DNA from 4 places in the Nonomuraea sp. NPDC054003 genome. Region 2 is predicted to be linked to each of the others. Evidence: riboswitches for the same ligand, from Rfam matches in the RefSeq annotation. Region 2 holds a riboswitch; each other region holds the start of a gene.
What was found. Region 2 has a riboswitch for cyclic di-AMP ahead of ACZ6YG_RS26015 (C40 family peptidase). Riboswitches for the same ligand answer to the same signal wherever they lie in the genome.

Region 1 (5,724 bases), on a different contig from region 2:
GTGGAGGTGCTGGTGGTGGACGACGGTTCCACCGACCGCACCGCCGAGGCCGCCGCCGGGCCGCGGCTGCCGGGAGTACGGGTGATCAGGCAGGACAACGCCGGCAAGGCCGCCGCGCTGAACACCGGCATCCGGCACGCGCGCCACGAGTTCCTCGTCATGGTCGACGGTGACACGGTGTTCGAGCCGGACACGATCGGGCATCTCGTGCGCCGGCTCGCCGACCCCCGCGTGGGCGCGGTGAGCGGCAACACCAAGGTCGGCAACCGGCGCGGGCTCATCGGCCGCTGGCAGCACGTCGAGTACGTGATCGGCTTCAACCTGGACCGGCGCGCGTTCGAGCTGCTCGACTGCATGCCGACGGTGCCGGGGGCGATCGGCGCGTTCCGGCGCGGCGCGCTGGTCGGGCTCGGCGGGGTGAGCACCGACACGCTGGCCGAGGACACCGACCTGACGATGGCGCTGTGCCGGGCGGGCTGGCGGGTGGTGTACGAGGAGCGGGCGCTGGCGTGGACGGAGGCGCCCGCGACCCTGGGGCAGCTGTGGCGGCAGCGCTACCGCTGGTGCTACGGCACGATGCAGGCGATGTGGAAGCACCGCCGCGCGCTGGCCGAGCCGGGTCCGTTCGGCCGCCGCTGCCTGGGTTACCTGGCGCTGTTCCACGTGCTGCTGCCGCTGCTGGCGCCGGTGGTGGACCTGATGGCCGTCTACCACACGGCGGTCGGCGACCCGTTGCCGGCGGTGGCGGTGTGGGCCGGGTTCGTGGTGGTGCAGGCCGCGGCGGGCTGGTACGCGCTGCGGCTGGACCGGGAGCGGGTGTCGGCGCTGTGGGTGCTGCCGCTGCAGCAGCTGGTGTACCGGCAGCTGATGTATCTGGTGGTGTTCCAGTCGGTGGCGACCGCGCTGCTCGGGGTGCGGCTGCGCTGGCACACGGTGCGCAGGCAGGGCACTTTCGCGGCGCCGTGACGGCACCGCCGGGAGATTTTACCCGGAGGCCGGATTCCCTTACGTACAAGGGGTTTCGGGGGCTGTACCCCGGGCCCGAACCGCCAAACCGGATATGTCATACTTGCAATATTTTTGTCTGCATATATACCTTTTGCGTATTCGCGGTGATACCCCAACTCTGTTGCCGCATCGATTGACCGGACCGTGCGCTGTCCTGACGGTGTCCCCCTCACGCCAGGGCAGCGCACGGCCGCCGAATCCGCGTCTCGCGGAGCCGGGGACCCACTTCCTGGGGTGAATCGGACGCCAGCGTCCGTAGGGGACTTCCAACTCCGAACCCGTCAGCTAACCCGGTAGGCGGCATGGAAGCAAGGAGTCATTTCCTCATGCCCAAGCCTCAGCTTGCCGCTGCGCTGAAGTACCGTCCCAGCAACCGTCTCAAGTACGCCTTCGCCGGCGCGCTGCTGGCGGGGACCACCGCCGTCGCCAGCGTGACCGGCACCGCCATCGCCGCCACCGGCGGCGCCGCCGCCCCCGTCGAGCCGAACCCGGCCATCGCCCAACAGCAGGCGGCCCAGCTCACGTACGGGCAGGACGTGTCGAACTACCAGCCCGACCACGACTGGGAGGCCAGCCCGGCCGAGTTCGGCATCATCAAGGCCACCGAGGGCACCGGCTTCACCGACAAGACCTTCGCCCGGCACTGGCAGGAGCTGGACAAGAAGGGCATCGTGCGCGGCGCTTACCACTACGCGCACCCGCGCAACAACCCGATCGCCGAGGCCGAGCACTTCCTCTCGGTGGTGAACTCCCAGCCCGCCAAGCCCGGCGACCTGCTGGTGCTGGACCTGGAGACGACCAACGGCAGGTCCGTCTCCGAGGTGAACGCCTGGGCCAAGGCCTGGCTGTCGCACGTCAAGGCCAAGACCGGCGTCACGCCGCTGTTCTACAGCGGCTGGCACTTCGCCGACACCTACGGCGCGGGACTGTCGGAGTACCCGCTCTGGGTGGCCCACTACAGCAAGCCCAAGGGCGAGATCACCCCGCCGGCGGACTGGAAGTCGTGGACCATCCACCAGTACTCCGACAAGCCCATCGACCACAACGTCTCGGCCCTGACCCCCGACCAGCTCCGCAGCCTGGGCCGTCCGGCCTGACCCGCTCTGTGACGCCTCCCGCGAGGGAGGCGTCACAGTCGTCTCAGCCCTGGTGGATCCTGAGCCCACGCTCCTCCATGCGCCGCAGCAGCTCGGCCGGGCCCACCGCCGTCTCCGGCAGCAGGTAGAACTCCTCCAGGATCGGCCCCGCGTCATCGGGTGCGGCGGCGTCCCAGATCACCTCGTCACCCGGCGCCGTGACCTCGAAGGCGAAGAACGCGCAGCACGCCTTCTCCCGCGCGGCGAGATCCCGTACCCACTCCTCGACCCCGTCACCGGCGCGGAACCGGAACCGGATGCCCCCGGCGGTCCGCTCGCGTCCGGTGAGCGCCTCGCCGAACAGCCGCCGGTACTCGGCCAGCCGTTCCTCGGGGGTGTCGCGGGCGGTGGTCATGTCGCAGACGATCGGTGGGGTGTCCATGATGTGCTCTCCTTCCGTCACTTCCGGAGCGTAGAGTCTGGACCTAGGTCCAGAGTCAAGAGGAGAGCGGTGTGAAGATCGGCGAGGTGGCCCGCGAGGCCGGGGTCAGCGTGGACACGGTCCGCTTCTACGAGCGCCGCGGCGTGCTGCCGGCGGCGGGGCGCAGACCGTCGGGCTACCGGGTGTTCGACGCGTCGGCGGTGTCCAGGATCCGCGCCGCCAAGGCCCTGCAGGAGCTGGGTTTCACGCTGGACGAGGTGGCCGGCGCCCTGCGCTCCCACGACGCGGGCGGCGCGACCTGCGCGAGCGAGCGGTGGCGGCTGGAAGCGGTGGTGGAGCGCATCGACGCCAGGATCGCCGAGCTGGCCCGGGCCCGCGACCTCGCCGCCCGGAGCCTCGCCGACTGCCGTTCCGGCGACTGCCGCTTCCCGACCGGCCTGTCCTTCTAGCGCGAGCCCTCGCCGGCCTCGGCCAGGTCGGCCTCCTCCTTGGTCTTGTGCACGGTGCCGTCGGCGTGCTCGGGCGGCCCGTACGCCGTGTGGAGCACGAGCGGTGCGGCGCCGGTGTTGACGAAGTTGTGCGGGGTGCCCGCCGGGACGGCGACCAGGTCGCCCGCCTTCACCGGACGGACCTCACCGCCGACACGGGCCTCTCCGGTCCCGGAGACGAAGGTGAGGATCTGGTCGGTGTCCTCGTGCACCTCCTCGCCGATCTCACCGCCCGGCGGGATGGTCATGGTGACGACCTGGACCTTCTCCCCGGTCCACAGGACCCGGCGGAAGTCGGTGCTCTCTTCGGCGACGGTGGCGATCGCGAAATGGTGCACGGTCGGCTCCTGTGTCTCGCGGTTCAAGCTGGCGTATGACTCTTGCCAGGACAAAAGCTGACATAAACGTAATGTCCGGCAGGTGGACACCGGGCGCGGTGCTAGTTTCGCCGTCATGAAGGTGCCGGAGAGGCTGCTGTGGGCCGTCGAGACCCTGGAGACGCGGCCGGGCGAGCGGGTTCTGGAGATCGGCTGCGGCCGCGGCGTCGCCGTCGGACTGCTCTGCGAGCGCTCCGCCTCCGTCACCGCGATCGACCGGTCGGCGACGGCGGTCGAGGCCGCACGCGAGCGCAACGCCCGCCACGTCGAGGCGGGCGCCGCGGTGATCGAGCAGGCCGAGCTCGACGGCGGCGGGCTGCCCGGCGGCCCGTACGACAAGGTGTTCGCCGTCAACGTGAACGTCTTCTGGACCCGCTCCCCCGCCGCCGAGCTGGCGGCGGTCAAGCACGCGCTCGCGCCCGGCGGCTCGCTCCACCTGTTCTACGAGCCGCCGGGCGCCGCCAAGGCGCAGGAGATCGCGGTCAAGGTCCAGGCCGCGCTCGCCGGGTCCGGCTTCACGTCCACCACCCTGACGCGCGGTCTCCTGCTGTGCCTGAAGGGTGAGCTCACCCCGTGACGGTGACCGTCAGGTCCCCCGTGACGGGCGCGCCGCCCGGCGTGCGGACCGTCAGCGTGCCGGTGTAGGTGCCGGGCCGGCTGAAGGTCCTGGCCGAGGTCACGGTGAAGGCGGCGTTGATCCGCATGCCGGGGATGCTTCCCTCCCTGGTGGTGGCCGGGGTCACGGGCTCCTGGACGCCGTCGCTCCAGGTGACGGCCGCCTCCAGGCCGGCGGCGGTGTGGCCGGGCGCGGTGAGGGTCCAGGAGGCGCCGGTGGGCCGGCCGGTGCGGGTGCTCACCGATCCGCCGAGGATCTCCAGCCGCCAAGGCACGTCGGCGGTCGGGAAGAAGTTCGTGCCCTGCACGGTCAGCCTGCCGCCCATCTTCGCCAGGCGGTTCTTGAAGTCGGCGTAGTCCCGCTGGTCCTGGGGTGTCCAGCCGACCTCGGCGGTGGCGATCAGGCGCGGGTAGGCGTAGTACTGCGCCTGCTCGACGCGGCGGATGAACTCGCCCCACACCGCCGACTCCACGCCGAGCACGCTGCTCTCCTGGATGCCGGGGATGTACGTGCCGGGGTCCCAGTTGTAGTGGCGGTCCAGGCCGCACGGCCCGCCGCACGCCCAGGTGCCGCCCTCGGGCTGGCGCGAATCCTGCTTCTGCGGCACGTACGCGTGCGCGGCCGGGGAGAGCACGACCTGGGCGCCGCGGTCGTTCACGGCGGCGGCCACGGCGTTCCGGTTGCCGTTCCAGAACTGCACCACCGCGTTGTCCCGCGGCAGCGCGGTGCCGGCGTACTCGTTCCAGCCCACGACGGTCTTGCCGAGGGCGCGCACGTTGCCGGTGAAGGCGTCGACCATCTTGACGTAGTCCGCGTGGCTGGTCGAGAACGCCTCGTCGCCGCCGATGTGCAGGTAGGGGCCCGGGGTCATGGCGGCGATCTCGGTGAGCACGTGCTCGGCGAACTCGTACGTGACCGAGCTGTGCGCGTCCAGGGAGGAGTAGCCGACGGCGCCGGTGCCGTTGTGCGGGACGGTGGTCTCGCCCGGCTTGAGTGCCGGCCGCGCGCCCGGGGTGTTGAGCTGCGGGATGGAGTGCAGCGCCGAGTTGACGTGGCCGGGCAGGTCGACCTCGGGGATGACGGTCATCCCGTGCTCGCCGGCGTAGCGGACGATCTCGGCGTAGTCGGCCTTGGTGTAGAAGCCGGTGATGCCGGGCTCGGTGCCCCGCTCGGTCATCGCGGTGGCGCCGCCGACCTCGGTGAGGGCGCCGTAGTCGATGCCGGACGGGTTGCTCGCCGGGTCGTCGAGGGCGATGCGCCAGCCCTGGTCGTCGGTCAGGTGCAGGTGCAGGCGGTTGACCTTGAACTGGGCGGCGGCGTCGATGTAGGTCTTGACCTCGTCCACCGGGTAGAAGCTGCGGGCGACGTCGAGCATCATGCCGCGGTGCGCGAAGCGCGGGTAGTCGGTGATCTCCACGGCGGGCACCGTCCATTCGGCGCCGACGACCTCGCCCGACTCGGCCCACTGCGGGAAGAGCTGGCGGAGCGTCTGGACGCCGTGGAGCGCGCCGTTCGGGGTGGCGGCACGGATACGCACCTCGGCGGCGGTCACCGACAGCGTGTAACCCTCGGCCTCGTGGCCCTCGGGCGCCTTGCCGGCGCCGACCTCGATGACGATGGGCGCCGGGCCGCGGCCGGCGGCGGCGACCGTCAGCTTGTGGCCGGTGGCCCGGCGCAGCAGGCGGGCCAGGTGGTTCGCGGGCGCCTGGGCGCCGTC
Region 2 (5,724 bases):
ATGCCTGCCAGGCGCCCGCCCCACGTCGAACCGGTCCGGGTCGGGGAAGGCCGCCGGGTCGCGGTTGGCCGCGCCGACCAGCGCCAGCGTCGACGTGCCCGCCGGCACCCGGACGCCGCCCAGCTCGGCGTCCTCCAGCGCGACACGGGCCGTGAGCTGGACCGGCGGGTCATACCTGAGGACCTCCTCCACGACCTCCCTGGGCCGCTCGGCCGCCCGCCCCAGCACGCCGTGCCTGACCAGGTTGAGCACGCCGTTGGCGATGAGGTTGACGGTCGTCTCGTGACCGGCCACCAGCAGCAGCACGCACGTGGCCAGCAGCTCGCGCTCGGTCAGCTCCTCGACCTGGACGAGCGCGCTGAGCAGGTCGTCGGCCGGCCGTTCCCGCCGCAGCGCGATGAGACCCTGGAAGTAGTCGTGGAACTCGCGCCGGTGGCGTTGTGAGCGCTCGGTCAGCTCGTCGGTGACGATCGGGTCGAGGCTGCGCGCCAGGGTCTCGCTCCAGCCGCGGAAGCGCTCGTGGTCCTCCGCCGGCACGCCCAGCATCTCGCTGATCACCATGACGGGCAGCGGGTAGGCGAAGTCGCGGACCAGGTCGGCCTCGTCGGGCAGCGCGGCGATCAGGTCGGCGGTGATCGTCTCGATGCGCGGGCGCAGCCGCCGCACCATGCCGGGCGTGAAGGCCTTGCTGACGAGTCCGCGCATCCGGGTGTGGTCCGGCGGGTCCATCATGAGGAACGAACGGACCGGTTCGTCCGGCCCGGCGGGCGCGGGGGTGGGGCCGTGACCGAAACGAGGGTCGCGCAACAGGGCCGAGCAGAGCTCGTGGGAGGTGGCGACGAGCAGCCCGCCGCGCGTCCGGAAGAGCGGCCCGCTCTCGCGCAGCTTCCGGTATCGGGAATACGGCTCGCGCAGGAACGCATAATCGTACGGATCGAAACCCAGCATGTCGCTGGGGCTCAGCGTGGACGGCGGCGCGCTGTCAGAGTCCTTGTGATCGATCATTGCGCTTGGAAATGTGCCGACATACGCCGAGTACTTCACGTAGGACGGATCATGTCAATGGCTATGGTCAAGTAGGGCAGATCTTACGCTTGACGGCCTTTGCCGGATGCGTTTACGTAGTCGGGGCGAGCAGCCTTTCGCTCGTGCCAGGACGTCACCGAGTAGTGCTGTTGGGGGGGAGGGCTCCCGATGGATGTGCTCAGTGAAAATGTTGAACTGAGCCATGCAGATCTGGCGTTGCTGGCGGAGCTGGCCAAGGGCGTCACAGTAGACCGAGTGGGGAGGCGCCTTGATTGCAGCGGCCGCACGGTGCGCCGAAGACTGAGGGGCATCTGCGACCGGATCGGGGTGGCCACGGCCATCGAAGCCGTGGCCTGGGCCGCGCGCCGCCAGCTGATCTAGCCGTCAGTCGGCGATGCGCACCGCTCCGGCGTAGGGGCGCCGGTCGAGTGAGGCGATGCGTACGACGTCGCCCGTGCGCGGCGCGTGCACCATCATGCCGCCGCCGAGGTAGATGCCCACGTGGTGCAGGTCGCTGTAGAAGAAGACCAGGTCGCCGGGGCGCAGCTCCTCGCGCGCGATGTGCCTGCCCGCGGTCCACTGGTCGCCGGTGTAGTGCGGCAGCGAGATGCCGACGCGCTGGTAGGCGGCCATGACCAGCCCCGAGCAGTCGTAGCCGTTGGGGCCTTCCGCGCCCCAGACGTACGGCTTGAGCTGCTGGGTGAGGGCCCAGCGGGCGGCCTGGGCCGCCTTGCCGTCGCCGGGGATGGGCAGGGTCACCTTGACGGCCCTGGTGCCGGGGCGGCCGGCCTCGCCGAGCGCGCGCTGGAACAACCGGCTCTCGACCTTGGTGACGAGCTTGGAGATCCGGTCGCGCTTGGCGCCGAGGTCCTTGACGATCTTGTTGACCTCGTCGATGCGGGTCTGGGCGCCGGTCCTGGCCCGCTCGGCCGCGTCCATCGCCTTGGTCAGCTTGAGGACCTCCTCGCTCTGCTGCTGCCGCAGGGCGTAGGTGGTGGCCGCGCGGTCGAGGTAGCTCTCGGGGTCGCCGCCGGTGGTGAAGGCGAGCACCCGGCTGAGGCCGCCCGACATGTATTCGGCCTCGACCAGCTGCGACGCCCTGGTCTTCTTCGTGGCCAGGTCGGCCTCGCTGGCGGCGAGCCTCTTCTTGGCGTTCTCCACGGCCTTCTTGGCCGTCTTGAGCTTCTCGCGCTGCCCGTTGTACTGCTCGGTGAGGGTCTCGATCTCCAGGTGCATCTCCTCGACCTGCTCGGAGAGCTCCTTGAGCGAGGGCTTGGGGTCGGCGGCGACGGTCCCCGCGGGAGCGGCGACGAGCAGCGCGGCGAGGGTGGCGGCCACGATGCCCAGCCTGCGGCCGTAGCCGGCCCGTTCCGGAGGGCGGGCGCGCTCGCCCGCGGAACTCCCCCTGCGGTCGCGCGTGCGCTTCACCAATCGAGCTCCTTCCGTAGCGCGCCGACCGGGTTAGCTGACGGGTTCGGGCTCGGACCGGCCCTACCGAGCGAGGTGCTCGGACTCACCCCTGGCGGCGCCGCTCGAACGCCGCCGGCGGGTCCCCGGCTCCCCTTGCGGGGATTGGGCGCGTCTCCGCGCCACATGCGCGGGGACATCGACGCTGGACACTAATGCACCGAGGGTTCCTGCTCAACCGGAACTACAGACTCTGTAGAGATTTCACAACCGGGGGGTCACAAGGTGGTCTCGTAAAGCACGGTACGGCAAAGACTTCATGTCCTCTTTGTGCCTGCTTGGACCAGGCATGGAACGGTAGGAAACCTCCAACGCCACAGGTGCTCGTACAGCCACGAGACGTTACAAGATGGGCGCAAGTCCGGGGTTAGGGGTGAGCCGTAATCACAAACTGTAGGCTGGAGGGTCATGGAGCAGGTCGCCGAACGTCCCCTTCCCGACACGCAGGTCCTGGTCCGGCGTGCCCGGACGCCGGACGTCAAGGCCATCAAATTCCTGGTCGACACCTATGGAGGCCCCGGCCCCCGGCTGCTGGAGAAGGCCACGGTCACCCTGTACGAGGACGTGCAGGAGTTCTGGGTCGCCGAGCGCGACGGCAAGGTCGTCGGCTGCGGGGCGCTGCACGTCCTCTGGGAGGACCTGGCGGAGATCCGCACCGTGGCGGTCCACCCGGAGGCGCGCGGGCTGGCCATCGGCCACCGCATCGTCACGGCCCTCATCGACACGGCCAAAGAACTCGGCCTGCAGCGTGTTTTCTGCCTCACTTTCGAGGTCGACTTCTTCGCGAGACACGGATTCCGGGTGATCAAAGGCACCCCGGTCTCGCCCGAGGTCTACGCCGAACTCCTGGCCTCGTACGACGAGGGCGTGGCCGAGTTCCTGGACCTGGAACACGTCAAGCCCAACACCCTGGGGAACACACGGATGTTGCTCCACCTGACCTCGGGTGATGCGGATCTTGACTGACAGAAAAGGTGATTGTTGATACCCATGTCGATACGTTGTCCAGGACAGGCATGTGCCCTGACACGTGCCACATGCGCACGCGAAGCGAGGTGACACGGTGAGCACCGGACAGCCGCCGTATCCGCAGGATGAATCCAGCGAGAATCATCCGGGATACGGGCACAACCCGGGACACCCCCATGGGGAGGATCCCGACGCGACGGTCGTGGGCTACAGGGCCGACGACCCCTACGGCCAGGGCCAGTACGGCCAGCAGCCCCCGTACGGGCAGCAGCAGCAGTACGGTCAGCCGGGTCAGCAGGGCTACGGCCAGCAGGGCGCGTCCCAGCCGGGCTACGGCCAGCCCCAGTACGGCCAGCAGCCCGACTACGGCCAGCAGGGTTACGGTCAGCAGCCTCAGTACGGTCAGCAGGCTCCCTCGCAACCCGACTACGGCCAGCCCCAGTACGGCCAGCAGGCCCCTTCCCAGCCTGACTACGGCCAGCAGCCCCAGTACGGCCAGCAGGCTCCCTCGCAACCCGACTACGGCCAGCAGCCCCAGTACGGTCAGCCCCAGTACGGCCAGCAGCCCTCCTCGGGTCAGCAGGGCTACGGCCAGCAGCCCTCCTCGGGTCAGCAGGGCTACGGCCAGCAGCCCTCCTCGGGTCAGCAGGCTTACGGTCAGCAGGGCTACGGTCAGCAGGGCTACGGTCAGCAGGCCCCCTCCCAGTCCGGTTACGGCCAGCAGCCCGATTCCCAGTCCGGCTACGGTCAGCAGGCCTACGGCCAGCAGGGTTACGGTCAGCAGCCGCAGTCAGGGCAGCAGTACGGCCAGCCCGGCTACGGTCAGCAGGCGCAGTATGGCCAGCAGCAGTACGGCCAGCCCGGCTACGGTCAGCAGCCCCAGTACGGCCAGCAGTACGGTCAGCCCGCCTACGGGCAGCCGGGCTACGGCCAGCCGGTCGGCGTGCAGCCTCCGGGTGCCCCCGCGCCGCTGGCGGAGTGGTGGCAGCGGCTGGTGGCCCGTCTCATCGACGGCTGCATCTTCGGCGTCGTCTATTTCCTCATCTCGCTGGTGCTGGGCATCTTCTTCGTGGCCAGCTACAACTCGGTGACGGGTGTCACGACGGGCTTCTTCAGCTCGTTCCTGATCGGTCTCATCCAGTGGATCCTGCTGGTCGGCCTCTACGTCGCCTACGACTACTTCATGACCAAGATGAACGGTCAGACGGTCGGCAAGATGGTGATGGGGATCAAGGTCGTCCCCGTGGGCGGCGCCATGCCGCCCGGCGGCCTGCCGGGCAACATGGCCCTGAAGCGGGCCGGCGGCACGTGGGGCGGCTATGCGCTCGGGATCCTCCCGCTCGTCGGTGCCTTCCTCGGCGCGATCGCGGTCATGCTCAACGCCGCCTCGCAGCTGTGGGACAAGCCTCTGCAGCAGACGTTCGCCGACAAGTTCGCCGGCACCGTCGTGGTGAAGATCAAGTAGCCTGTACGGCTCGGAAAACAGGGATCGGTGATCCACCGGTCCCTGTTTTCGCGTGTGTGCTCCGTACCAGAATGGGAACGGTCGGGACACCGATGGGGCGAGGTGAGGGTTATGGCCACGACGCCGCGGGCCGATCCGGTGCCCGCGGAATGGTGGGAACGGCTGGCCGCCCGGCTCATTGAAGCGCTCGTCTTCGGGGTGTTCTATTACATTCTGTTCATCGCGCTGTGGGGTATCTTCCGGACTGTCGGGGTGCTGGAGCTCTTCGGGGGCCGTTTGCCGGGCGTGTTCGCATGGGTGTTGGCCGGGCTGGGTTATACGGTCTACGACTGGGTCACGCTTTCACGAGGCGGGCGCACGTTCGGCAAGGCGATCATGCGCATTCGGGTGGAGCCGGCCCGGCTGGGGGCGCGTGACCGGTTGAAACGGGTCCTCGGCTATCCGGCCCCGGCCATCGTGATGGGCATTCCGGTGCTCAATCTGCTGGCCGGAATGTACGTGTTCGCGGTGGGCCTGCTCATCCTGATCGACAAGCCGCTGCAGCGTGGGCCCCATGACAAGCTGGCCGGAACCCTCGTCGTTAAAGATCATTCCTGAGCTGGGAAGCCTGGGCGCCGCTTTTCAGGAAACTTGGGGTAGATCCGGTAAGGCACCTGGAGAGACTGGCATTAGGCTATGAGACGTCCGGGTTGCCGGATGTTGATGCCCCTGCCAGGCTATGGGCATCTGTGTGCCGCTATGGTCTGCGGTGCGAAGGTCGTCGACAGGGCGACACCCGGGGCGGTCAAGCCCGTGCC
Region 3 (5,724 bases), on a different contig from region 2:
ACGGGCTGCGCGCCGTCTCCCACGGCACCGGCCTGGTGCTGGAGCGGCTGACCCCGTACGAGAACAGCAACCGGATCCCTGCCACGATCGTGGACGCGCTGCTCCCCCGGCTGTCGGAGGACGGCTTCGTCGACGAGCCGCCCGCGGCCGACCTGCCGGAGCTGGTCCGCGCGGTGGGCTACTGCATGCAGGCCGAGGCGTACCCGGACCTGCGGCCCGACGGCTTCTCCTTCGACGCCCGCTACTTCAAGCGCAGGCGCCTGGAGGCCCTGGGCCTCGTCGACAAACCCGACAAGCCCGAAAAGCCCGGCAAGCCCGAGCAGGCCCCGCCGGGCCCGCTGGACCGCCTGCGCAGAAAACTCCGAACCACCCGCTGACCCCGCTCCACCTGTGGCGACCTCCGCGCCGTCCGCGTCAGGTCAGGACTTTGAGGTAGCGGCGGACGCGTCGCTTGGCGCGGTAGCCGGCGCGCAGCATGTTCGGCGGCACCTCGACCCGCAGCCGGGCGCGGCGGCGGGCGGCGGCGTGCTCGGGGCCGTCCAGCAGGGACGCGGCCGGCACCCGGGAGCGGGAGAGCACCAGCCCGGTCAGCAGCCCGGTCCAGTCGCCGCGCTCGTCCGGGTGGAAGTAGTTGGCCGCGCACCACCGCGGGTCCGCCTGCCGGAAGCCGCCCTCGGCCAGGTCGTCGAGCGTGCCGAGCAGGCCGCTGTCCTCGAACACCAGGTTGATCATCTCCGCGTTCACCCCGAAGTCGCTCAGCACCAGCGACGGCACGCCCATGGCGATGGCCTCCAGCGCCGCCGTGGAGCTGACGGTGACGAACCCGGCCGCCCGGGAGAGCTGGTCCTGCATCGACCCGGCGGCGAACCGCAGCCGGCCCGGCTCGCCCAGCTCCCGCCAGAGCTTCTGGTAGTGGTGGCGCTCGCGGTGGGTCTGCCGCTCGCCTTCGAGCGCGCGCAGCTTGACCACGACGTCCAGGCCGGGTTCGCGGACGGCCAGCTCGGCCAGCGCGAGCAGGATCCGCTCGCGGTCCTCGCGCGCCTTCGGCACCTTGGCCTGGGTGGCGAAGACCACCCGGTCGCCGCCGGACCGCTCCTGCCGGGGCCGCAGGAACGGCAGCCTGGCCAGGCCGACCGCCCCTCCCCCGCCGAGCCGGGCCGCGATGGCCGCGAACTCGGCCACCTCGCGCTCGCTGTGCACCACGAACAGGTCGCAGCCGCTGCGGAACAGCCACGCCTTCTCCGTCGCGGGCACCGAGATGCCGGGCAGCCCGGTGGCGAACACCGGCCGCGGGCGCAGCCCGTCCAGCACGCCGGACACCAGCACGTCCACGACCGGACCCGTGCAGGACACCAGGATCACGTCAGGCCTGGACCGTTCCGCCAGGCGGCGCAGCGCGCGGGCGCTCAGCACCGGCGGCGCGGGCCGGTCCCCCACGGCGGCGGCGATCTGCTCGGCCGACGGCGCGATCGGGGTGCGCACCACCACCAGTTCGGTGTCACAGCCGTCCGGCAGGTCCTGGAGCAGGCAGGCCGCCCACTTCAGGTACGAGTCGGAGTCGGCCACCGCCAGCACTCTCAACCGGTCACTCCTGTCACTCCTGTCAGATGCGAGCGCAGCGCGGGGGCCGCCCTGCTCGTCCACCAGTCGTCGGGCACGTCCACCGGCTCCACCGCCACTCCGCGCGGGCCGAGCAGCACCCGCAGCGAGGAGATCGCGGTCGACGGCAGGCTGACCACCCGCTGGCCCGGGTCGAGGCCGCGCAGCGTCAGCTCGGCGGGCGCGCCGGCGTCGTGCACGGTGATGCCGGGCCGCTCGCGGATGACCGCGACGTCGACCGGGTCCTCCCGCCGGTGCGGGTAGTACGCGAGCGGCTCCTCGGCCGCCAGGTCGGTCAGCCAGCGCAGGTAGCGCTCGCGGTGCACCAGCCCGTTGCGCACCAGCGAGGTGCCGAGCACGACCGTCCGCTCGGCGGGCCCCGGCTCGCTGGGCGGCTGGCCGCGCAGCCATGCGAACTCGTGCCGTACCAGGTCGACGCCCGCCCGGCGAACCGCCTCCGCCAGGTGAGGCGGGACGGGCAGCGCGGTGAAGACCGTGACCCCGCCCGCGCGCAGCCTGATCGCGGCGGCCAGCCCGAGCGCCGCGCGCAGCGCGCCCGGCTGGGCGCGGGCCCGCAGCAGCGGCCGGTACGGTTTCGCGGCGAGCAGTTCCAGCAGCCGGATCGTGGCCATGCCGTCGTCCACCACGACGACCCTGCCGGGGAAGGCGGCGAGCCAGCGCAGCTGCACCCGGCCGGAGAAGGCGTCGCCGACGGCGGCCGGCCGGCGCGGCATGCGCTCGCTCGGCTCGGCCAGCTCCAGCCCGGCGGGCAGGTCGAGGCCGCGCAGCTCGCGCCCGGTCGCCTTGAGGGCGCGCAGCCGCGCCCGCGGCACCACGATGGTGGCCGGGCCGAGCAGCCCCGCGTGATGGGCCTCGACGGCGCACAGCATCTGGAGCGGGGATTCCACCCAGGCCGACGCCTGTTTGACCACGTTTGCTCTCCCAGCCAGGTGATGGCCCGTTCACGACCGCTTCAAGCTAGCCCGGGCGGCTTAAGCCGTGCGGAACGAGACGTGAACAATGGGAAGTATGAACTCGCTACGGCTTTACAGAGACGGTGTCGAGATCCCGCAACTCGGCCTCGGCGTCTGGAAGGTGACCGACGACGAGGCGGAGCGGGCCGTGCTGACCGCGCTCGAGGCCGGCTACCGCCACATCGACACGGCCACGCTCTACCGCAACGAGGAGGGCGTCGGCCGGGCCGTGCGCGCCTCCGGCATCCCGCGCGAGAAGCTCTTCGTCACCACCAAGCTGTGGAACTCCGACCACGACCGGGTGGAGCGGGCCTTCGACGAGAGCCTGGCCAGGCTCGGCCTCGACCACGTCGACCTCTACCTGATCCACTGGCCGGCGCCGAAGCAGAACAAGTACGTCCAGGCCTGGCGTGGCCTGGAGAAGATCTACCGGGACGGCCGGGCCAGGGCCATCGGCGTGTCCAACTTCACGGTCGGCACGCTCACCCGGCTCATGGACGAGACCGACATCGTCCCCTGCATCAACCAGATCGAGCTGCACCCGTACTTCCAGCAGCACGAGATGCGCGAGTTCCACGACAAGAACGGGATCCTCACCGAGGCGTGGAGCCCGCTCGGCTCCGGCCGGGGCCTGCTGGAGGACCCGGCGCTGGCGGTGCTGTCGGACAAGCACAACCGCACGCCCGCGCAGATCGTGCTGCGCTGGCACATCCAGATCGGCAACGTGGTGATCCCGAAGTCGGTCACCCCGTCGCGGATCAAGGAGAACATCGACGTGTTCGACTTCATCCTGGACCGCGAGGACATGGCCGCGATCGGGGCGATGAACGCCGGCCGCCGCCTGGGGCTCGACCCCGAGACCAGCGGGTGAATTCGCCTCACATATCGCTTTCGCGGATGAATCTGTACGATCTTCCGCGTGCGTGACTTATCGTGGGGCATCGCGGCGACCGGCGGCATCGCCAGGACAGTGGGCGCCGTCATCGCCGCCGAGCCGGGGATGAGGGTGGCCGCGGTCGGCTCCCGCGACCTGGGCCGGGCCAAGGCGCTGGCCGCGACGCTGGGCGCCGAGTCCGCCCACGGCTCCTACGCCGAGCTGTGCGCCGATCCGGCCGTGGACGCCGTCTACGTCGCCACCCCGCACGCCCAGCACCTGGAGGTGGCCGAGGCGGCCATCGCGGCGGGCAAGGCCGTGCTGTGCGAGAAGCCGCTCGCCGCCACCACGGCCGACGCCGAGCGGATGGTCCGGCTGGCCCGCGAGGCCGGGGTCTTCCTGATGGAAGCGATGTGGATGCGGTTCAACCCGCTGATCCGCATGCTCGCCGGCGACGGGCGTTTCGGCGAGATCCGCTCGGTGCGCGCCTCGTTCGGCTTCGCGCACCCGTACGATCCCGCGCACCGGCTCTGGGCGCCGGAGCTGGGCGGCGGCGCCCTGCTCGACCTGGGAATCTACCCCATGGGGCTGGCCCAGTTGTTCCTCGGGACGCCGGAGAGCACGCACCTCACCGGGTCGCTGTCCCCGGGCGGCGTCGACGCCGAGGCGGGCGGGCTGATGAGCTATCCGGGCGGCAGGCGGGCGCTGGTGGAGTGCTCGCTGCTCGGCGCCTACTCCAACGACGCCACCGTCGTCGGCACCGGGATGCGGGCCGACATCGACGCCCCGTTCTGGGCTCCGCGGCGGGTCGTGCTCAGCGGGCCGGGGATGGAGCCGGAGGAGCACGTGCTCGACGATCCGGCGGACAACGGGTACGCGGGCGAGCTGCGCGAGGTCCGCGACTGCCTGGCGCGGGGTCGTACCGAGAGCGCGATCATGCCGCTTGACGAGAGCCTTGCCATCATGCGGGTTCTGGCGGAGGCGCGGGCGCAGATCCGCTAGCCGCGGCTTTGAAGACTTGCCAGTTTCTTGCCAGATGCGTTACTTTACTCCGCATTCACGGCATACGTCCGATTTGTCCGGTCGTGTCCGAGAACACCGTCGTATCGCAGGATCGTCCTGCGACCGCTGAATCCGCCTTGCGCGGAACCGGGGACCCACTTCTTCCGGGGTGAATCGGCGCCTCGCGCGCCGTAGGGCAGCTTCCACGCCCGAACCCGTCAGCTAACCCGGTAAGCGGCATGGAAGCAAGGAGTACATCCCCTCGATGGTCATGCATCGCCTCCCCCGTGCCACCCAACCGCATTACGTCCGCGCCGCCCTCGGCGCCACCTTCGTCGCCTGCTTCATGGGCTCCGCCCTCCCCGCCCACGCCGACCCCGTCAACGGAGACGATCTCTCGCTGACGGCCCAGGCGGAGACCGGCCAGACCGCCTCCCAGGAGGCGAAGCCCGCCGAGAAGGACAAGATCGACGTCACCGCGGCCCAGGTGCTCGCCCTGGCCAGGGAGCAGATCGGCATCAGGGAGAACGCGCGGGGTGGCGGCACGAAGTTCCAGGAGTGGTACGCGAACTCGCAGCGCGCCCAGGAGACCATCGCCCGTGACGGCGGCCACCCCGCCGCCTACCTGAACGCCCCCTGGTGCGCGATGTTCGTCTCCTGGGTCGGCGAGCAGACCGGCGCCCGCGCGCAGGTGGGCTGGGACGCCTACACGGTGACGCACGCGCGGTGGTTCCAGAACAACGGCCGCTGGGGCACCCTGGCCAAGCCGGGCGCCGTGGTCTTCTTCGCCTGGAACGGCAGCAAGAGCCTCGGCTCCATCCAGCACGTCGGCTTCGTGGTCAAGGACAACCGCGACGGGACGATCTCCACGATCGAGGGCAACACCGGCAACGGGCTCGTCGAGGAGCGCATCCGTCCCAAGTCTCAGGTCGTCGGCTACGGCTACCCCGAGTACGCCGCCTGATTGTCCGGAAGAATCCCTGAGGTGTCGATGCGGGCGCCGCTCGTTCGACGCGTCGGCGAGACCGGGATTCGAAGGAGAAGCACCGTGAAGTTCATGATCATCGGAAAGGGCAGCGCCGAGACGGAGGCGGGCGTCATGCCGAGCCGGCAACTCGTCGACGACATGATGGCCTACAACGAGTCGCTGGCCAAGGCCGGTGTCCTGCTGGCGGCGGAAGGGCTGGCCCCCAGCTCCCGCGCCGCCCGCATCGCCTACGGCCCCGGCAAGCCCAAGGTCATCGACGGGCCCTTCGCGGAGACCAAGGAGATCAT
Region 4 (5,724 bases), on a different contig from region 2:
AAGCGGGCGGCGACCCGGTCCCAGGACCACTCGCCGACGACCCAGTCGCGGCCCGTCTCGCCCATCTTCCGCGCCTGCTCGGGACGGGTCAGCAGCTCGACGACGGCGCGGGCCGCGGGGGCCGGGTCCGCGCCGTCGACGACGAGGCCGGTCTCGCCGTCGCGTACGGCCTCGGGCGCGCCGCCCGAGCGGCCGGCCACGACCGGCAGGCCGGTCGCGGCCGCCTCCAGGAACACGATGCCGAGCCCCTCCACGTCGATCCCGCCCCATCGGGTACGGCACGGCATGGCGAAGACGTCGGCGGCGGCGTAGTAGCCGGGCAGGTCGGCGGCCGGGACGGTGCCGGTGAAGACGATCGACGGGTGCCCGCCGGCCAGCTTCTCCAGCGCGCGGCGGTGCGGCCCGCCGCCGACCAGGAGCAGCACGGCGTCGGGCACCGCGCCGAGCACCTCCGGCCAGGCCCTGATGAGCCGGTCCTGGCCCTTGCGCGGCACCAGCCTGGACACGCACGCCACCACCGGCCTGCCCGCCAGCCCCAGCTCCGCCTTGGCCGCACCCGGGTGGAACAAGCCGGTGTCGACGCCGGGCGCGAGCCGTACCAGCTTGTCCTGCGGGATGGCCCGGGCCAGCCGCGCGCGCGTGTACTCGCCCAGGTAGGTGACCACGTCGGCGTGCGCGCCGATGCGGCGCAGCACCGCGCGGAAGCCGGGCGCGCTCGCCCACGACGCCTCGTGGCCGTGGGTGAGCATCACCACGCGCCGCGCGCCCGCCGCGCGCAGGCGCGGCGCGAGCAGGCCGAGCGGCGCCGCCGCGCCGAACACGACGGTGTCCGCGCCGTGCCCGGCCACCAGCTCGGCCGCCGTACGGGCGACGGACGGGACGGGCAGCATGAGCCGCCCGGGGTGACGGACGACGGGGTACGGCTGACGGCGGTCGAACTCGGCGCACCCGCGCCAGGCGGGGGCGTAGACGACCGCGCCCGGGGTGCGCTGGGCCAGGCCGTGCACGAACGACTGGATGCCGCCCGGGCGGGGCGGGAAGTCGTTGGTGACGAAGACGACTCGGGTCACGGGCCGGGGACGCCGTTCAGCTTCGCCCAGGAGCGGGCCATCGCGATCCGTTCCGGTGCCGTGGGATGGGAGGCATAGAGCACATATTCCACTGCATCGGGCGACAAGTCGGAAATATTGGCTGTTGCCAGGCGTTTTTGCATCGCGGCGAACGTGACCGGATCCCGCGTCAGGTTCAGGGCGTGGGCGTCGGCCCTGGCCTCGATGTGGCGGCTGACGAAGTTCTGCGCGGGGCCGGACAGGAACGTCGCCAGCGTCATCAACCCCAGGATCGCGCCCGCCGCGCGCCAGTCGGCGATCGACGTGACCCCGGCGCGCCGGCGTACCGGCCCGAAGACCAGGAACAGCAGGATCGCGCCGAGCGCCGCGCCCAGCGCGCCGACGAGCGTGCCGTAGAGCACGTCGTTCTCCCCCGCGTGGCCCAGCTCGTGCGCCACCACCAGCTCGACCTCGGGCTGCGGGGCCTTGAGCAGGTTGTCGTAGACCACGATGCGGCGGGTGGCGCCGAACCCGGACACGTAGGCGTTCAGCGCGGTGGTGCGGCGGGAGGCGTCGGCCACCAGCACGTCCTCCACCGGCACCCCGTCGCGCTCGGCCATCGCCAGCAGGTTCGTCCGCAGCGGGCCTTCGGGCATGGACCTGAAGTCGTTGAACACCGGCTCGAACACCACCGGGTAGACGAAGGAGGCCGCCACGGTGAGCGCGAACGCCCCTGCCGCGGCGGGGATCCACCAGCGCCTGAACCGCCGGGCCAGCGCCACCACCGCCACGACCATCACACCCAGCAGAGCCGTGTTGATGGCGATGCTCTTGAGCCGGTCGCCCGTCCAGGACGCCCAGTCCTGCGTGGAGAGGCCGTAGTCGCGCAGCACGGTCTCGAACCAGATGCCGAGCGGCCAGCGCAGCGCCTCCTCGACGACCGTGAGCACGAGCACCCCCAGCAGGACCCGCACCCACCACGGCCCGCGCAGCACCCCGAGGATTCTGGCGCCCAGCGGGGTGGCGACGAGCAGTCCCGCGAACACCAGCGTCAGGCCGAGCGACAGGTAGCCGGGCACGCCGGTGGCCGCGTCGAACGCCTGCGCGCGGGCGATCTGCCCGGCGGTGAAGTCCGCGGCCGGGTCGGCGGCCACCTCCGGCGCCCCCGGCAGCGCCTGCCACGGCGTCGTCAGCCCCACCACCACGAGGATCCCGGCCCCCAGCACGACCCCGGCCACCCCAGCCTGCCGCCGCCCCCTCCGACCCACCCCACCGTCCTGCGGCCCCGGCGTCCCGGATCGGGTCTCGGTCCGCTCGCCAGCGGCGCCGTTCCTGTCGTGGCCGTCGTCCACTTCGCGTCCTCTCACCCCAGCTGGTCCCGCACGTACGCGCGCCACCCCCGGGTCAGGCCGCCGAGCGTGAGCCCCCGCGCGGCGAGTGCCCGGTCGGTGCCGACACTCTGGGCATCACGGTAGAGCCTCACCAGAGTCCCCTCGCCCGCGCTCTCGGCCAGGAACCGACACGCCAGCCACGCCTCCTGGTACGCCCGCGCCAGCGCGTCCCCCCGGGAGCCGAAGTCACCGGCCCTGGGCAGCTCGTCCGGCAGCCGCCCCGCCCGCACCTCGGCCGCCAGTTCGGCCGCCGCCACGGTGACCGCCAGCCCCGCGTCCCGATAGGCCACGTAGTCGGCGAATCCCTCGTACAGCCAGCCGGGCAGCCCGTCGGTGCCAGCGGCGACGTGCGTGAGCTCATGGGCGAGCACCACGTCCCTGCCGGTCGGGTTGAGCCGCGCGAAACCCTCGGGCACCACGATCACCCGCCGCCCGTCGGCCACCGCCGCCAGCCCGCGCACGTCGGCGACGCCGGCCAGCCGCGCGGCCTGCTCTCCTGACGCGGGCACCAGCACCAGCGGGCGCACGGGCCGGCCCAGCACGCCCGACACCCGTCGCCCCGCCGCGTCGGCCCGCCGCGCCAGATCGGCCAGCAGCCCGGGATCGGCCCGCTGCCCGGCGACCAGCGCCCGCTCGCCGCGCGCGACGCCCAGCTCGCCCCGCCACAGCTCCCGCACCCCGGCCAGCTCGTCGGGCACCCCGGCGGACCACGACTCCGGCGCCGCCCCGCCGGCCGCGGCCACGGCGAGGACCAGCCCCGTCACCACCGCTCGACGGCCTACGATCCCGGACATGCTGTCCGATGCTAGCGGCGGGACGCCCGTCCCACGCATCACGAAGGCCCCGCCCCCAGTCAGGGGCGGGGCCTTCGCGATCGGTCACAGACCGGGGCGTACCGCGCCGGCGAACGACGACTTGCGCCATCCGTTCAGCTTCTCGACGCGCACCGTCTTGCCCGAGCTCGGCGAGTGCACCATCTTGCCCTTGCCGATGTACATGCCCACGTGGCCGAGCCCGCGGAAGAACATCAGGTCACCCGGCTTCAGGTTCTTGTAGGAGACCTTCTTCCTGATGCCCGCGAACTGGCTGTTCGTCACGCGCGGGATCTTGACCCCGGCCTTCCGCCAGGCGAACTGGACGAGACCTGAGCAGTCGAAGGCGTGCGGCCCGGTGGCCCCGTAGCGGTACGGGTCACCGATCTGCTTCTTGGCCACCGCGACGGCCTTGTGGGCCTTCACCTTCTGGCGGGCCGCCTTCGCCTGCTTCTTGGACAGGACCTTCTTCGAAGTCGCCTTCTTGGAAGCAGTGGTCTTGACGGCCTCGACCGTCGTCACCGAAGCTCCGGCCGGGGCGATCACCGTGTCCGCCTGCGCCGCCGGGACGTGGAGGGCCAGCCCTCCGGCCGTCACGGTCATGCTGAGCGCCACGCCACTGACGGCAAGGCGAGACAGACGGGGGTTCTTAGGGGAGGTAGACAGGATTGCTCCTTGAGTCTTCCACGAACGCCTACCGGGTTAGCTGACGGATTCGGGCCTGGAAGTCGCCCTACGGCGCGTCGCCGCGCCGATTCACCCCTGATCCCGCCCTGAAATGACGGGATCTATGGTTCCCCGGCTCCGTGCCTCCTGGCTGCACGGATTCGGCAGGCCACCACCCGGGTGAAGGTTCCCGGAGATGCGGCGGTGACCGGCGGATTCTTGTTCGTCCACGTCGCGGCGCCGGCGGCGCGGCGGCGATGGCCGGCGGCGGGCATGGAGTGTCCGCCGCGACGCCAGAACCTACGCCTGAAGTCATGGGCTGGCAAAGGCACGGTAAGCACATGACGATCTGACAAGCCCGCTGTCAGACCCGCGGATCCCTGCTGGCAAGCCAGTCCCGTTACCCAGATGTGACCATACTCACACTTGCCGCCCTGACGATGTGTCAGAGCCCTTCTGTCACATCAGTCACAGACGTTTCAGCGGCTCACGGGCGTACCGCGCCGACGAGCCGGCGCCCGTACGCGGAGAGCGGGACGACCTTGACCACGTCACCGGTCTGCGGCGCGTGCACGATCTTGCCGTTTCCCGCATAGATGCTCACGTGGCCCAGCCCCTCGCTGAAGATGAGGTCACCGGGCTCCAGGGCGTCCAGCGACACCCTCCGGCTCGCGCCCCAGGCCCACTGCTGCCACGTCGTCCGCGGCAGGGAGACGCCGGCCGCGCGCCACGAGGCCTGCGTCAGGCCGGAGCAGTCCCAGCCGCCGGGCCCGGTGCCGCCGAACTGGTAGGGCTTGCCGATCTGCGCGTAGGCGAAGTTGAGCACCGCCGCCGCGCTCCCCGAGGCGGGGCCGGTGTACTTGACGCCGGTGCTGTTCGGGTCGCCGACGCGGTAGGCGCCGAGGCGGTCGAGCAGCTTCTTCTGCTGGGCGATCAGCTTCTCGATCTCGGAGCGCTCCTTCTTGACCTTGTCGCGCTCCTCGTCGGCCTCGCCCAGAGCCTCCTGGGCCTTGTCACGCTCGGTCTTGAGCCCGCGGTTCTCCCGGTCGAAGGCGGCCAGCCTGCCGGCGCGGTCGGCGGTCAGCCGCTCCGTCAGCGCCATCTGGTAGAGCAGGTCACCCGGGTTCTCGGCGGTCACCATGGTCGGCATCGAGGTCAGGTCGCGGCCCATCTTGTAGCCGTCGACGGCCATCGTGACGACCTGCTGGCGCAGCTCGGCGACGGTGGCGAGCTTGCGCTTGTAGCCGGCGTTGAGCTTGTCGTAGCGCTTCTTGGCGGCCTTGTAGTTCTCCGTCGCCGTGTTGTAGCGATCGACGACCTTGTCGGCCTTGTCGTTGAGCTTCTCGAGCTTGGCCTTGGCCTGACTGATCGTCGGTTGCGGGTCGGCGGCCACTCCTCCCGTGGGGAGAGTGATCAGCCCGATCACGAGACCCGCGGCCAGTGGCGCCCGGCCCAACCTCACAGCTCGCCTCCCAGGGGGAATACATCTGGGGCGAAATAGTACAGAAGTGGAAGGTGAGGTCTCACCCAAACACTGATTTGTAATCTAGGCGCGGCCGAGCCTGCGCAGCAGCAAAGCAGACGAAACGGGTCTGGCTCCCATGCGCCGGACGGATTCGGCCACCTCCCGGTCGGAGGAGACCACGGCCATGGCGCGGCCCGGCGGCTCGGCGCGTACGAGCTGGCGGATCAGGTCGTCGGCGATCTCCCCCGGCGCGCTGAACAGCACCCGCACCCCGCGCGGCGCGACGACCTGCACCGGCGCGTTCAGCTCCGCGCCGTCGAACACCACGGTCACCTCGACCC

Region 1: linked by a shared signal. The riboswitch ahead of ACZ6YG_RS14695 (glycoside hydrolase family 25 protein) and the one ahead of ACZ6YG_RS26015 (C40 family peptidase) in region 2 are both predicted to bind cyclic di-AMP.
Region 3: linked by a shared signal. The riboswitch ahead of ACZ6YG_RS07080 (CHAP domain-containing protein) and the one ahead of ACZ6YG_RS26015 (C40 family peptidase) in region 2 are both predicted to bind cyclic di-AMP.
Region 4: linked by a shared signal. The riboswitch ahead of ACZ6YG_RS05035 (C40 family peptidase) and the one ahead of ACZ6YG_RS26015 (C40 family peptidase) in region 2 are both predicted to bind cyclic di-AMP.

Annotation. Positions count from the first base shown of each region.
Region 1 is NZ_JBVJKR010000005.1:199,379-205,102, reverse strand. It holds gene ACZ6YG_RS14700 (bifunctional polysaccharide deacetylase/glycosyltransferase family 2 protein) at 1-966, shown strand, start outside; cyclic di-AMP (ydaO/yuaA leader) riboswitch at 1,190-1,323, shown strand; gene ACZ6YG_RS14695 (glycoside hydrolase family 25 protein) at 1,335-2,105, shown strand; gene ACZ6YG_RS14690 (hypothetical protein) at 2,149-2,526, opposite strand; gene ACZ6YG_RS14685 (MerR family transcriptional regulator) at 2,598-2,975, shown strand; gene ACZ6YG_RS14680 (cupin domain-containing protein) at 2,972-3,352, opposite strand; gene ACZ6YG_RS14675 (class I SAM-dependent methyltransferase) at 3,468-3,968, shown strand; gene ACZ6YG_RS14670 (family 20 glycosylhydrolase) at 3,958-5,724, opposite strand, start outside.
Region 2 is NZ_JBVJKR010000010.1:72,001-77,724, forward strand. It holds gene ACZ6YG_RS26005 (cytochrome P450) at 1-1,005, opposite strand, end outside; gene ACZ6YG_RS26010 (LuxR C-terminal-related transcriptional regulator) at 1,195-1,407, shown strand; gene ACZ6YG_RS26015 (C40 family peptidase) at 1,411-2,454, opposite strand; cyclic di-AMP (ydaO/yuaA leader) riboswitch at 2,461-2,615, opposite strand; gene ACZ6YG_RS26020 (amino-acid N-acetyltransferase) at 2,902-3,459, shown strand; gene ACZ6YG_RS26025 (RDD family protein) at 3,557-4,927, shown strand; gene ACZ6YG_RS26030 (RDD family protein) at 5,039-5,524, shown strand.
Region 3 is NZ_JBVJKR010000002.1:618,602-624,325, reverse strand. It holds gene ACZ6YG_RS07105 (polysialyltransferase family glycosyltransferase) at 1-377, shown strand, start outside; gene ACZ6YG_RS07100 (DUF6716 putative glycosyltransferase) at 415-1,575, opposite strand; gene ACZ6YG_RS07095 (hypothetical protein) at 1,578-2,531, opposite strand; gene ACZ6YG_RS07090 (aldo/keto reductase) at 2,629-3,444, shown strand; gene ACZ6YG_RS07085 (Gfo/Idh/MocA family protein) at 3,493-4,449, shown strand; cyclic di-AMP (ydaO/yuaA leader) riboswitch at 4,564-4,701, shown strand; gene ACZ6YG_RS07080 (CHAP domain-containing protein) at 4,715-5,413, shown strand; gene ACZ6YG_RS07075 (YciI family protein) at 5,507-5,724, shown strand, end outside.
Region 4 is NZ_JBVJKR010000002.1:181,384-187,107, reverse strand. It holds gene ACZ6YG_RS05050 (glycosyltransferase family 4 protein) at 1-1,070, opposite strand, end outside; gene ACZ6YG_RS05045 (M48 family metallopeptidase) at 1,067-2,401, opposite strand; gene ACZ6YG_RS05040 (hypothetical protein) at 2,413-3,234, opposite strand; gene ACZ6YG_RS05035 (C40 family peptidase) at 3,319-3,867, opposite strand; cyclic di-AMP (ydaO/yuaA leader) riboswitch at 3,929-4,095, opposite strand; gene ACZ6YG_RS05030 (C40 family peptidase) at 4,406-5,380, opposite strand; gene ACZ6YG_RS05025 (NYN domain-containing protein) at 5,465-5,724, opposite strand, start outside.